One region of the Lysinibacillus sp. UGB7 genome, then DNA from elsewhere that is predicted to be linked to it. Evidence: riboswitches for the same ligand, from Rfam matches in the RefSeq annotation. Region 1 holds a riboswitch; each other region holds the start of a gene.
The links. Region 1 has a riboswitch for lysine ahead of ACOMCU_RS23955 (aspartate kinase). Riboswitches for the same ligand answer to the same signal wherever they lie in the genome.
Positions count from the first base shown of each region.

Region 2: linked by a shared signal. The riboswitch ahead of ACOMCU_RS19050 (transporter substrate-binding domain-containing protein) and the one ahead of ACOMCU_RS23955 (aspartate kinase) in region 1 are both predicted to bind lysine.
Region 3: linked by a shared signal. The riboswitch ahead of ACOMCU_RS19120 (amino acid permease) and the one ahead of ACOMCU_RS23955 (aspartate kinase) in region 1 are both predicted to bind lysine.

Region 1 is NZ_JBMGUV010000039.1:26,415-29,686, reverse strand. Features, by position in the region: gene ACOMCU_RS23960 (YslB family protein) at 1-257, shown strand, start outside; gene ACOMCU_RS23955 (aspartate kinase) at 412-1,638, opposite strand; lysine riboswitch at 2,007-2,185, opposite strand; gene uvrC (excinuclease ABC subunit UvrC) at 2,226-3,272, opposite strand, start outside.
Region 2 is NZ_JBMGUV010000023.1:73,454-76,725, reverse strand. Features, by position in the region: gene odhB (2-oxoglutarate dehydrogenase complex dihydrolipoyllysine-residue succinyltransferase) at 1-706, shown strand, start outside; lysine riboswitch at 928-1,113, shown strand; gene ACOMCU_RS19050 (transporter substrate-binding domain-containing protein) at 1,233-2,084, shown strand; gene ACOMCU_RS19045 (amino acid ABC transporter permease) at 2,278-3,003, shown strand; gene ACOMCU_RS19040 (amino acid ABC transporter ATP-binding protein) at 3,016-3,272, shown strand, end outside.
Region 3 is NZ_JBMGUV010000024.1:308-3,579, reverse strand. Features, by position in the region: gene ACOMCU_RS19125 (response regulator transcription factor) at 1-50, opposite strand, end outside; gene ACOMCU_RS19120 (amino acid permease) at 233-1,696, opposite strand; lysine riboswitch at 1,926-2,102, opposite strand; gene ACOMCU_RS19115 (CynX/NimT family MFS transporter) at 2,282-3,272, shown strand, end outside.

The DNA of each region.
Region 1 (3,272 bases):
CCTGCTGGGGTACTCTAGAACTTACGAAGGAATCAAAGGATGGACGTATCTTCCATTTAACAAATGAGCCAGCACTTTTACAGCTTAGAAATCGAAGCTTTCGACTTGAAGCAGGATTTATAGCGGAGCAGATTCAGCAAGCAAAAGGCTATTTGACTGAGTGCTATGATGAAAAACGCGAAAAACAACAGCTTATAATGTTTACCGTCAAGTGGGATGTGAAGGAACGTATCATGAACACCATTCCGACAGAGTAATCGAATAAGGATTGTCATTCCATTAAATGGTGAATGGCAATCCTTTCTTACTTTAATATCACTATCAGCACTGTCTGAATATTCACTAAAGTTACAAATTGTTATAAACAAATTATACAGAATGCGTCCTTGATTTTCGACACACCCCCATTATCTATTCTTGAAGCGCTTCAGCTAAATTAAACTCCGCATGTAAAGCATTAGCTGCTTGAATCATATCGTCCTGTGGTACGACTACGGATACTTTAATTTCTGAGGTACTTACCATTTTCACAGGGATGCCCTCACGACGTAACCGATCAAACATACGTGCAGCAACACCTGGGTTGGACGCCATTCCCGAGCCAATAATCGAAACCTTCGCTAGGCCAACTTCAAAATCAGCAAAGCTAAAACCCAATGATAATTTACTATTTTCTAAAACGTGTAGAGCTTGTGCAAATTCCTCTTTCAAAATCGTAAAGGATACTGACGGCTTTAAGCCATCAATAATAGCTTGTACGATAATATCTACATTGATGCGATTCTCTGCCAGTACCGTAAACATATCTGCTAAGGATGCATCAGAATAAGCATCATACCCGACTGTTAAACGAATAATGTCTGATTCAAAAGCAACACCACGTACGATTAAATTTTTTTCCACTTCAACTTCCTCCTTTAATAAGGTACCTGTCACATCCAGCTCACACGAACGAATAATGACAGGGATTTGGAACTTCTTCGCGAGTTCCACTGCACGTGGATGTAAAATATGCGAACCTAAATTTGAAAGCTCTAACATTTCATCATACGAAATTTCCTTTAACTTTTTCGCGCCTAAAATATGATTGGGATCTGCTGTATAAACGCCTTCTACATTTGTGAAAATATCTACTCTTTCAGCATTGATTGCTGCAGCGATGGCAACCGCTGTCGTTTCCGCCCCACCTTTACCGAGCGTTGTAATATTCTGAGCCCCATCAATGCCTTGTTCACCAGCAACTACTACGATTTGACCCTGCGCTAAATGTTTTTCAATACGATTGACAGCAACGTCTCCAATGCGTGCGTTGCGGTGCTTGGCATCAGTTAGTAAGCCTGCCTGCCAACCGGTTAAAGACACTGCATCATAACCTGCTTCCTGAAGAGCAATCGCACATAACGCACTTGCAACTTGTGAACTTGTTGAAAATAGTACATCCAGTTCACGCTTTGAAGCATCGTCCGATAAATCGCGAGCCATCTTTGCTAACTCTTTTGCAGTACGTCCCATTGCTGATGTCACAACCACTACATCTAGTCCACGATTTTTTTCGGCAACTGCCTTTTTTGCGAACTCCTGAATACGATCTGTTGACGCTATCGCTGCTCCACCAAATTTTAGTACAATTCTCGTCATCGTTATCATTCTCCTTCTAACTCATTTACGCCTCAGTATAATTTGGATACGGATTGTGACTTGTACTGACAAAAGTCATTCTTATCAACTGCCACCTGTGCTCTAGCCAATATGAAGTTAATCACTTAGCTGTCGATACAAGTATCCTGTTGCTTTCGCTCAGATAGCTTACCGCAGTGAGGGCCGATTTTAGCGTACAATCCGCAACTGTATCTCCGCAGTCTAGCAAACCATTTTGGTATTCATCACCCACTTTGAGAAATTGAGGATACATGAATGATGTAAAAGAAACATGCTGGGAACATCAAAAAGGCAGCCCCACATAATGTGAGAGCTGCCTGCAACATGTACAATATAAAATCTTGCGCATGTGTGATAGCTCTCCGAAACATCAAGAATCGACAGTCTTACATCTCTTAAATGCAAAACCAGTAAAGTATCGGAAACAACGATACTCCACTTCGGCAAGCTTCCCTTTCGCACATCATCAAAGGGTTTGTCCACCCTCCAATATGCTACTATTTAACCTTGCACCTCTATCATCACTAAAATAGTGAATATAAACTTATATTTACGTTAGCATATGTCTAGTCCTTTGACAATGCCTCTTGCTGAAAATAAGCGTAAATATTACTTGCTAAATTAACGGGCATACCCGCTTCTTGTAATGCGAGCTCACTCGCCTCACGTATTTTCTTCACCGAGCCAAAATGCTTTAGCAACTGTTGTTTTCTCTTCGGTCCAATACCCTCAATGCCATCGAGTACCGATTGGATCGCATTTTTCTCGTGCTGTTGTCGGAGGAATGTAATCGCAAAACGATGCACCTCGTCCTGAATACGTTGTAATAAATAAAAGCCGTCGCTTGTACGTTTTAACGCTATTACTTCTGGAGGATCCCCAAATAAAAGCTGTGATGTATTGTGCTTATCATCTTTTGCTAAGCCAGCAATTGGCATGACTAGGCCAAGCTCATCTTCTAACACTTCTCGCGCAACTTCCATTTGCCCTTTACCACCGTCAATCAGTACTAAATCTGGCAATGGCAAGCCTTCTTTTAATACTCTTGTGTAACGACGACGAATCACTTCCTGCATTGCACCATAGTCATCATGCTTTGCAGCAGTGCGCGTTTTGTACTTACGATATTCTTTCTTAGCTGGTTTCCCATCAACAAACACAACCATTGCCGAGACAGCATCTGCACCGTGCATATGACTATTATCAAATGCCTCAATGCGTAGTGGCGCAGATATGCCCATTGCCTCACCGAGTGCCTCACACGCACCAATCGTTCGCTCTTCTTGTCGTTCAATGAGTTGGAACTTAGCCTTAACCGCAATTTCAGCATTTTTTGTCGCCAACTCGACCAGCTCTTTTTTCTGACCACGCTTTGGTGTAAGCACCTTCACAGCAAGTAAGTCCGTTAAAATTGTTGCATCAATGGACTGCGGAATAAAAATTTCTTTTGGCTTAATATGCTCAAGCTTCTCATAAAATCGCCCAACAAATGTTAAAAATTCTTCCTCTGCATCCTGGTAAATCGGAAAAATCGAAACATCTCGCTCAATCAGTTTGCCTTGTCGCACGAAAAAGACCTGCACACACATCCAGCCCTTTTCTACCGCATAGCC
Region 2 (3,272 bases), on a different contig from region 1:
TGACGAATCACGAGTGACAGTTGAAAAAATGAGCCGTCGTCGTCAAACAATTGCAAAACGTTTACTTGAAGTTAAGCAATCAACTGCTATGTTAACAACATTTAACGAAGTAGACATGACGAACGTTATGGCATTACGTTCTCGTAAAAAAGACCAATTCTTTGAATCAACAGGCTCTAAACTTGGATTCATGTCATTCTTTACAAAAGCTGTAGTGGCAGCTCTTAAAAAATACCCATATGTCAACGCACAAATTGTTGGTGATGAAATTCACTTAAACAACTTCTACGATATCGGTGTAGCTGTATCAACTGAAGAAGGTTTAGTAGTACCAGTTGTACGCGATGCTGACCGTAAAAACTTTGCTGAAATTGAAGATTCAATTGCAGACTTAGCGAAAAAAGCACGCGACAAAAAATTAGGCTTAAGTGACCTATCTGGTGGTTCATTCACAATCACTAACGGTGGTGTATTCGGCTCATTAATGTCTACACCAATTATGAACGGTACACAAGCAGCTATCCTTGGCATGCATACGATTAAAAAACGCCCAGTTGAAGTTGATGGCGAAGTTGCAATCCGTCCAATGATGTACCTAGCATTATCTTATGACCACCGTATTATTGATGGTAAAGATTCTGTAGGCTTCCTTAAAACTGTTAAAGAATTACTTGAAAATCCAGAAGATTTATTGTTAAATTCTTAAGAAAAGTAGTAAACTCCTCCAAAGCTTTGGAGGAGTTTTTTCGTATCAGTAAATATGTGGTATTTATTTTGGAAAAAACGGGATTTTTTAATAGAAAATTACTAAAAACCCATATTTAGAATTAAATCATTAGTCTGAAAAATGATAAAATTCGCTTGACGTATAGACTATTTTTATAGTAGTATCTAAATATCAATTAAATAAATAAACCTCACGTTCTATTGTGAGGTAGAGGCGCGATATTTATTAGTTCATTGTTGAGTTTAAGCAAGCGAGGACGCAATGAAGAAGGAAATGTCGCCGAAGCATAAAAGGAGCTCGTACTTTTATGCTGGGTCTGCAGTGAATAAGTGCAGGACTGTCCTAGTAAATATAATTCCAGTTTACTAGGTTGTGCTATCTCGGAAACATGGAAATTATAGTGAGGATTTGGGCAACTGTTAATAAAAGGTACGACCTAAGTTCTGAACTTAGGTCGTTTTTTTGTACAGTTGTTTTATTTTTTTACAGAAAAGGGGAGTTTTGGATGAAAAGAAAATGGTTGTTATTTATGTTCGCTGCAATGACTGCAATTGTATTAGCTGCATGTGGTGCTGGCGACAAAAAAGAAAAGACGACTGGAGACGTTGGTACGGACGAAGAAGGTGGCGAATTCCGTGTAGGTATGGAGGCAGGCTATCCTCCATTTAACTGGACACAGCAAGGCGATGCAAATGGTGCTGTGAAAATTGCTGATAATGCAGAGTATGCCGGCGGTTACGATGTACAAATGGCGAAAAAAATGGCTGAAGGTTTAGGGAAAGAATTAGTAATTGTGAAACTTGAATGGGACGGTCTAGTGCCAGCATTACAATCAAATAAAATTGATGCCATTGTGGCTGGCATGTCTCCTACAAAGGAACGTAAGCAAACAATTGACTTCACTGAGAATTACTACACATCAGATTTTGTTATGGTTATTAAAAAAGGTAGCAAGTTTGAAAATGCCAAATCAATCCAAGACTTTTCAGGTGCTAAAGTTACATCTCAATTAAACACTTCTAACTACAACGTAATCGATCAAATCAAAGGTGTTAACAAACAGACAGCAATGGAAAACTTCTCAGCAATGCGTGTTGCATTAGAGGCTGGTAAAATCGATGGCTATGTAGCTGAACGACCTGAAGGTATCTCAGCTGCAGCTGCAAATGAAAACTTTGCATTTGTGTCATTTGAAGAAGGCTTTGATACAGATATCTCAAATACGTCTATTGCGGTTGGTTTACGTAAAGAAGATGCTAATTTAGATAAAATCAATGAAATTCTAAAAGGCATTTCAGATGATGATCGACAAAAGATTATGGAAGATGCAATTCTTCAACAACCAGCAGCACAATAACGTGGTTGCACGGGCAACTTAGCCCGTGCAGTCTATGACGATTTTTATTCGGTGAAGCCTCATTGAATAGTAGTAATGTCTTGGGTGAAAGTCACATAATTTGAAAGAAGCATGCTCAATTCAAATGTAAGACATTTTAGGCCGAGACAAAATTGATATGAACAAGCAACAAGAAGTTGTTAGGAGGAGCATCATGAGTTTTGAATGGATTATTTCTATTATAGAAAACAACTGGCAAATGTTTTTACGGGGTGCGTATTATACGTTACTTATTTCAACGATTAGTACAATTATTGGTGCATTCATCGGATTTTTCATTGGGATTATGCATACCATTCCAACACGTAAAAAGGGCGTAAAGCATTACATTTTAAAGCTTTTTAACTTTATATTGACATGCTACGTTGAATTTTTCCGTGGTACACCAATGATTGTACAAGCTATGGTGGTCTATTACGGATTAGACATTGCATTTGGTATTGATATGCACTTTATTACAGCTGGTATTTTAGTAGTTTCTCTAAATACAGGTGCATACATGGCTGAAATCGTACGGGGTGGTATTGTTTCTATTGATAGAGGACAATATGAAGCAGCTTCTGCGATTGGTATGAATCATTTCCAAATTATGATGCATGTTGTCTTACCACAAGTGGCCCGTAACATTTTACCTGCGACAGGTAATCAATTAATTATGAATATTAAAGATACAGCGGTATTAAATGTTATTGGTGTAACGGAATTATTTTTCCAAACAAAATCTGTTGCCGGCAATAATTTCCGTTATTTTGAATCGTTCTTCGTCGCATGTGTATTGTACTTTATCATGACATTTACAGCATCACGTATTTTATTGTATGTAGAAAAAAGACTTGATGGCCCAGATGCCTATCAAAAAGAACAGAAAGAAACAGTATAGGGGGACGCACAAATGGCAGTCATTCAAATTGAACATTTAAGTAAATCATTTGGACGTAACCAAGTGTTAAAAGATGTAAATTTCCAGGTTGAAAAAGGAGAGGTTGTATGTTTAATCGGTTCTTCAGGATCTGGTAAATCAACACTACTGCGCTGTATTAATTTATTAGAAATGCCAAGTGGTGGTCAAATAATTTTCAAGGGCGAAAATATTTTAGATGAAAAACATAATATTCAAGAATATCGTACGCATTTAGGAATGGTATTCCA
Region 3 (3,272 bases), on a different contig from region 1:
ATTTCTCGAATGGCTTCATCGTCTTCTACTAGTAATATATGTTTTTGCATAATATGCACCTCTTCTTAAGAGAAACTTTTCATCATTAAAAATACCTTTTGATTATAATAACTTTCCATATCTATAATACCTTACCATAAAAAAGAAATTCGTAATATTTTTATATAAAATCAAAAAAGCTATCCCGTTCGTCATATTACAATGACTTACAGGATAGCCCTTTAGCTATGTTCTATTTTTCCACTTTCAAATCACAGTCCTTAAGCGGAATCATTTTCGTTTTATTTTTCACTTTAAAGCCAATCCATAATGCTAAAAACAGTGGTATTCCAATGTATGAAACAAATACACCATTCCAGTCAATTGTTTCACCTGTAAAGGCCGTGTAGTTTTGACCAACTACAACAATCATACAAACCGTAAATGCAAAGATTGGTCCAAATGGATATAGCTTTGCTTTATAAGGTAGTAATTTCGAATCTAAGCCTTGAGCCTCAAAAGCTCTACGGAAACGGTAGTGGCTAAAGGCAATACCGAGCCATGCAATGAAGCCTGACATACCTGAGGCATTTAGAAGCCATATATAGACAACCCCGTCACCAAAAAATGATGCTAGAAATGCAAGACTGCCTACTGCTAATGTCGCCATTAAAGCATAAATTGGAATCCCACGGCGACTTAACTTCATAAAGAATTTTGGTGCATGGCCATCCACGGCTAATTGCCATAGCATACGCGATGACGCATATAGCCCTGAGTTCCCCGCCGAAAGCATAGCTGTTAAAATAATCGCATTCATCAGGGAAGCCGCAAAGGCAATTCCTAATCGATCAAATACTAGCGTAAATGGAGATACCGCAATATCTTCAGATAGTAAACGTGCATCTGTAAACGGAATGAGCATACCAATTGCTGCAATCGCTAAAATATAGAATAAAATAATACGCCAGAAAACGGATTTCACTGCTTTTGGAATATTTTTTCCTGGGTCATCTGTTTCCCCAGCTGTAATGCCTAGAAGCTCTGTCCCTTGGAACGAGAATCCTGCTGCTAAGAAGATACCAAATGTAGCAAGGAATCCACCATGGAATGGCCCATCGCTAATGAAGAAATTCGTGAAGCCTACGGGTGCTTGCCCTCCCAAAATCCCAAATATCATCAGAATACTGATAATAATGAAGATAATAACGGTTGCCACCTTGATCATGGCAAACCAATATTCACTTTCACCGTAGCTTTTTACCGATAAAAGATTAAATGATAGTACGATGGCAATAAACAATACTGTCCAAAGTGCTGACGAGCTATCTGGGAACCAGTATTTCATAATTAGAGAGACAGCTGCAATTTCCGCTGCAATCGTAATAGCCCAGTTATACCAGTAATTCCAACCAAGTGCAAAACCAAGTGCTGGATCTACAAATTTACTTGCGTACGTACTAAACGAACCCGATGAAGGCATATAGGCAGCCATTTCTCCTAAGCTCGTCATTAAAAAATACACCATAATGCCAATTAAGGCATAAGCAAGCAATGCGCCACCAGGACCCGCCTGTGCAATGGCACCACCACTAGCTAAAAATAGCCCAGTACCAATTGTGCCGCCTAACGAAATCATTGTTATATGACGACTTTTTAGTTCTTTTTTCAACTTCGGCGGTTTATGCCCAAGCTGATTAACTTTTATTTCACTCACGTTAAAGCTTCCTTCCTTTTATAAGAGGTCCTCATATTCACCTCGACGTAATTGTACCCATTGTTTTTACGCTTCATAACCATTGCGTTTAGGTACAGTAAATTAATGCGTACATATCAGTTAGCGGAGATACTATTTTTACGTAAGTAGGTAATAAAATACCTACCGAATAGAAATAAAAAACGCCATCACATGAACGTTGTGATGGCTAAGTTAATCCCCAGTTCTTTCAAATGATAGCGCAACACGTCATTCCAACGTGACAGTTCTGTTCCTTTCGGAAACAGCCCCAGCATGAGGTTTTCAAGTCCCCTCACACTTCGGCGGTATTTCCTTTCAGCTAACATCTTTAATGCTTGTCATTTCCATTAGCGTACTTATAAATACCGCGACCTCTACCTCAATACAAACATGAGGCATGTAATTATTAAATTTATGATGTTATTCAGTCTATCATACGACCTTTGACATTTCAATAACAATAGTAATGTTCAATATTTTGTGAATTTTCTACCATTTTTAATAGTATGGTAAAGTGGTATAGTTGTTCGAATTATTAATGTTTTAATTCAAGGAGGATTTATTTTGACAACTAATGAACATTCTACTTATCCTAGCAAAAAAATTAGCTGGAAGGGAAAAACTCTGTTACTTGTCATCGGTGTTATTTTTATAGCTTCTACATTACGGATGCCACTAACTGTCGTTGGTCCCATTATTTCTTTCATTCGTGAAAGTCTTGGCATTTCCAACGTACTCGCTGGCTTTTTGACAACAATTCCATTACTAGCTTTTGCGATAGTATCACCGTTTGCACCAGTTGTTGCACGCAAATTAGGCATTGAATTGACATTGTTTTTATCCACGATCTTATTAGCATGTGGCATTGTCACACGCTCCCTTGGTACAACTACATTACTCGTTCTCGGAACGGTACTAATTGGCGTTGCCATTTCTTTTGGTAATGTGCTTATTCCAGGCTTACTGAAATTGAAATTTCCTTATCATGTTGGTTTACTAATGGCTTTCTTCACGGTGTCGATGAATCTTTCAGCAGGTGTAGGTGCGGGTATTAGCTATCCAGTAGCCCATTCGTCCCTTGATTGGCAAGGCGCTCTCGGGGTAGCTCTTATTCTAGTTGTCTTAACAATTTTGGTTTGGATTCCACAATTGCAAGCAAATAAACCTGAACCTACTGTCGCATCTATGAAAACGCGTATACCTTTATGGAAATCACCTGTAGCTTGGGCTGTTACGGGCGCAATGGGGTTACAATCACTCATATTTTATACGACAGCGGCATGGATTCCTGAAATTTATATTGCCCAAGGTCTCGCTGCCGACCGTGCTGGCTGGATGTTTTCAACCATGCAGTTTTCACAAATACCTATGGCTCTAGTTGTGCCTATTATTGCAAGCAAGATGAAATCCCAACGTCCACTTGTCGTCATTTTTACAGTATTTTATTTAATCGGCTTTACTGGTTTGGTAATGGAGTGGACAAGTTTTGCAGTTCTCTGGATGGTACTTATTGGATTAGCTGGGGGCGCTTCATTTGCGTTAGCGATGATGTTCT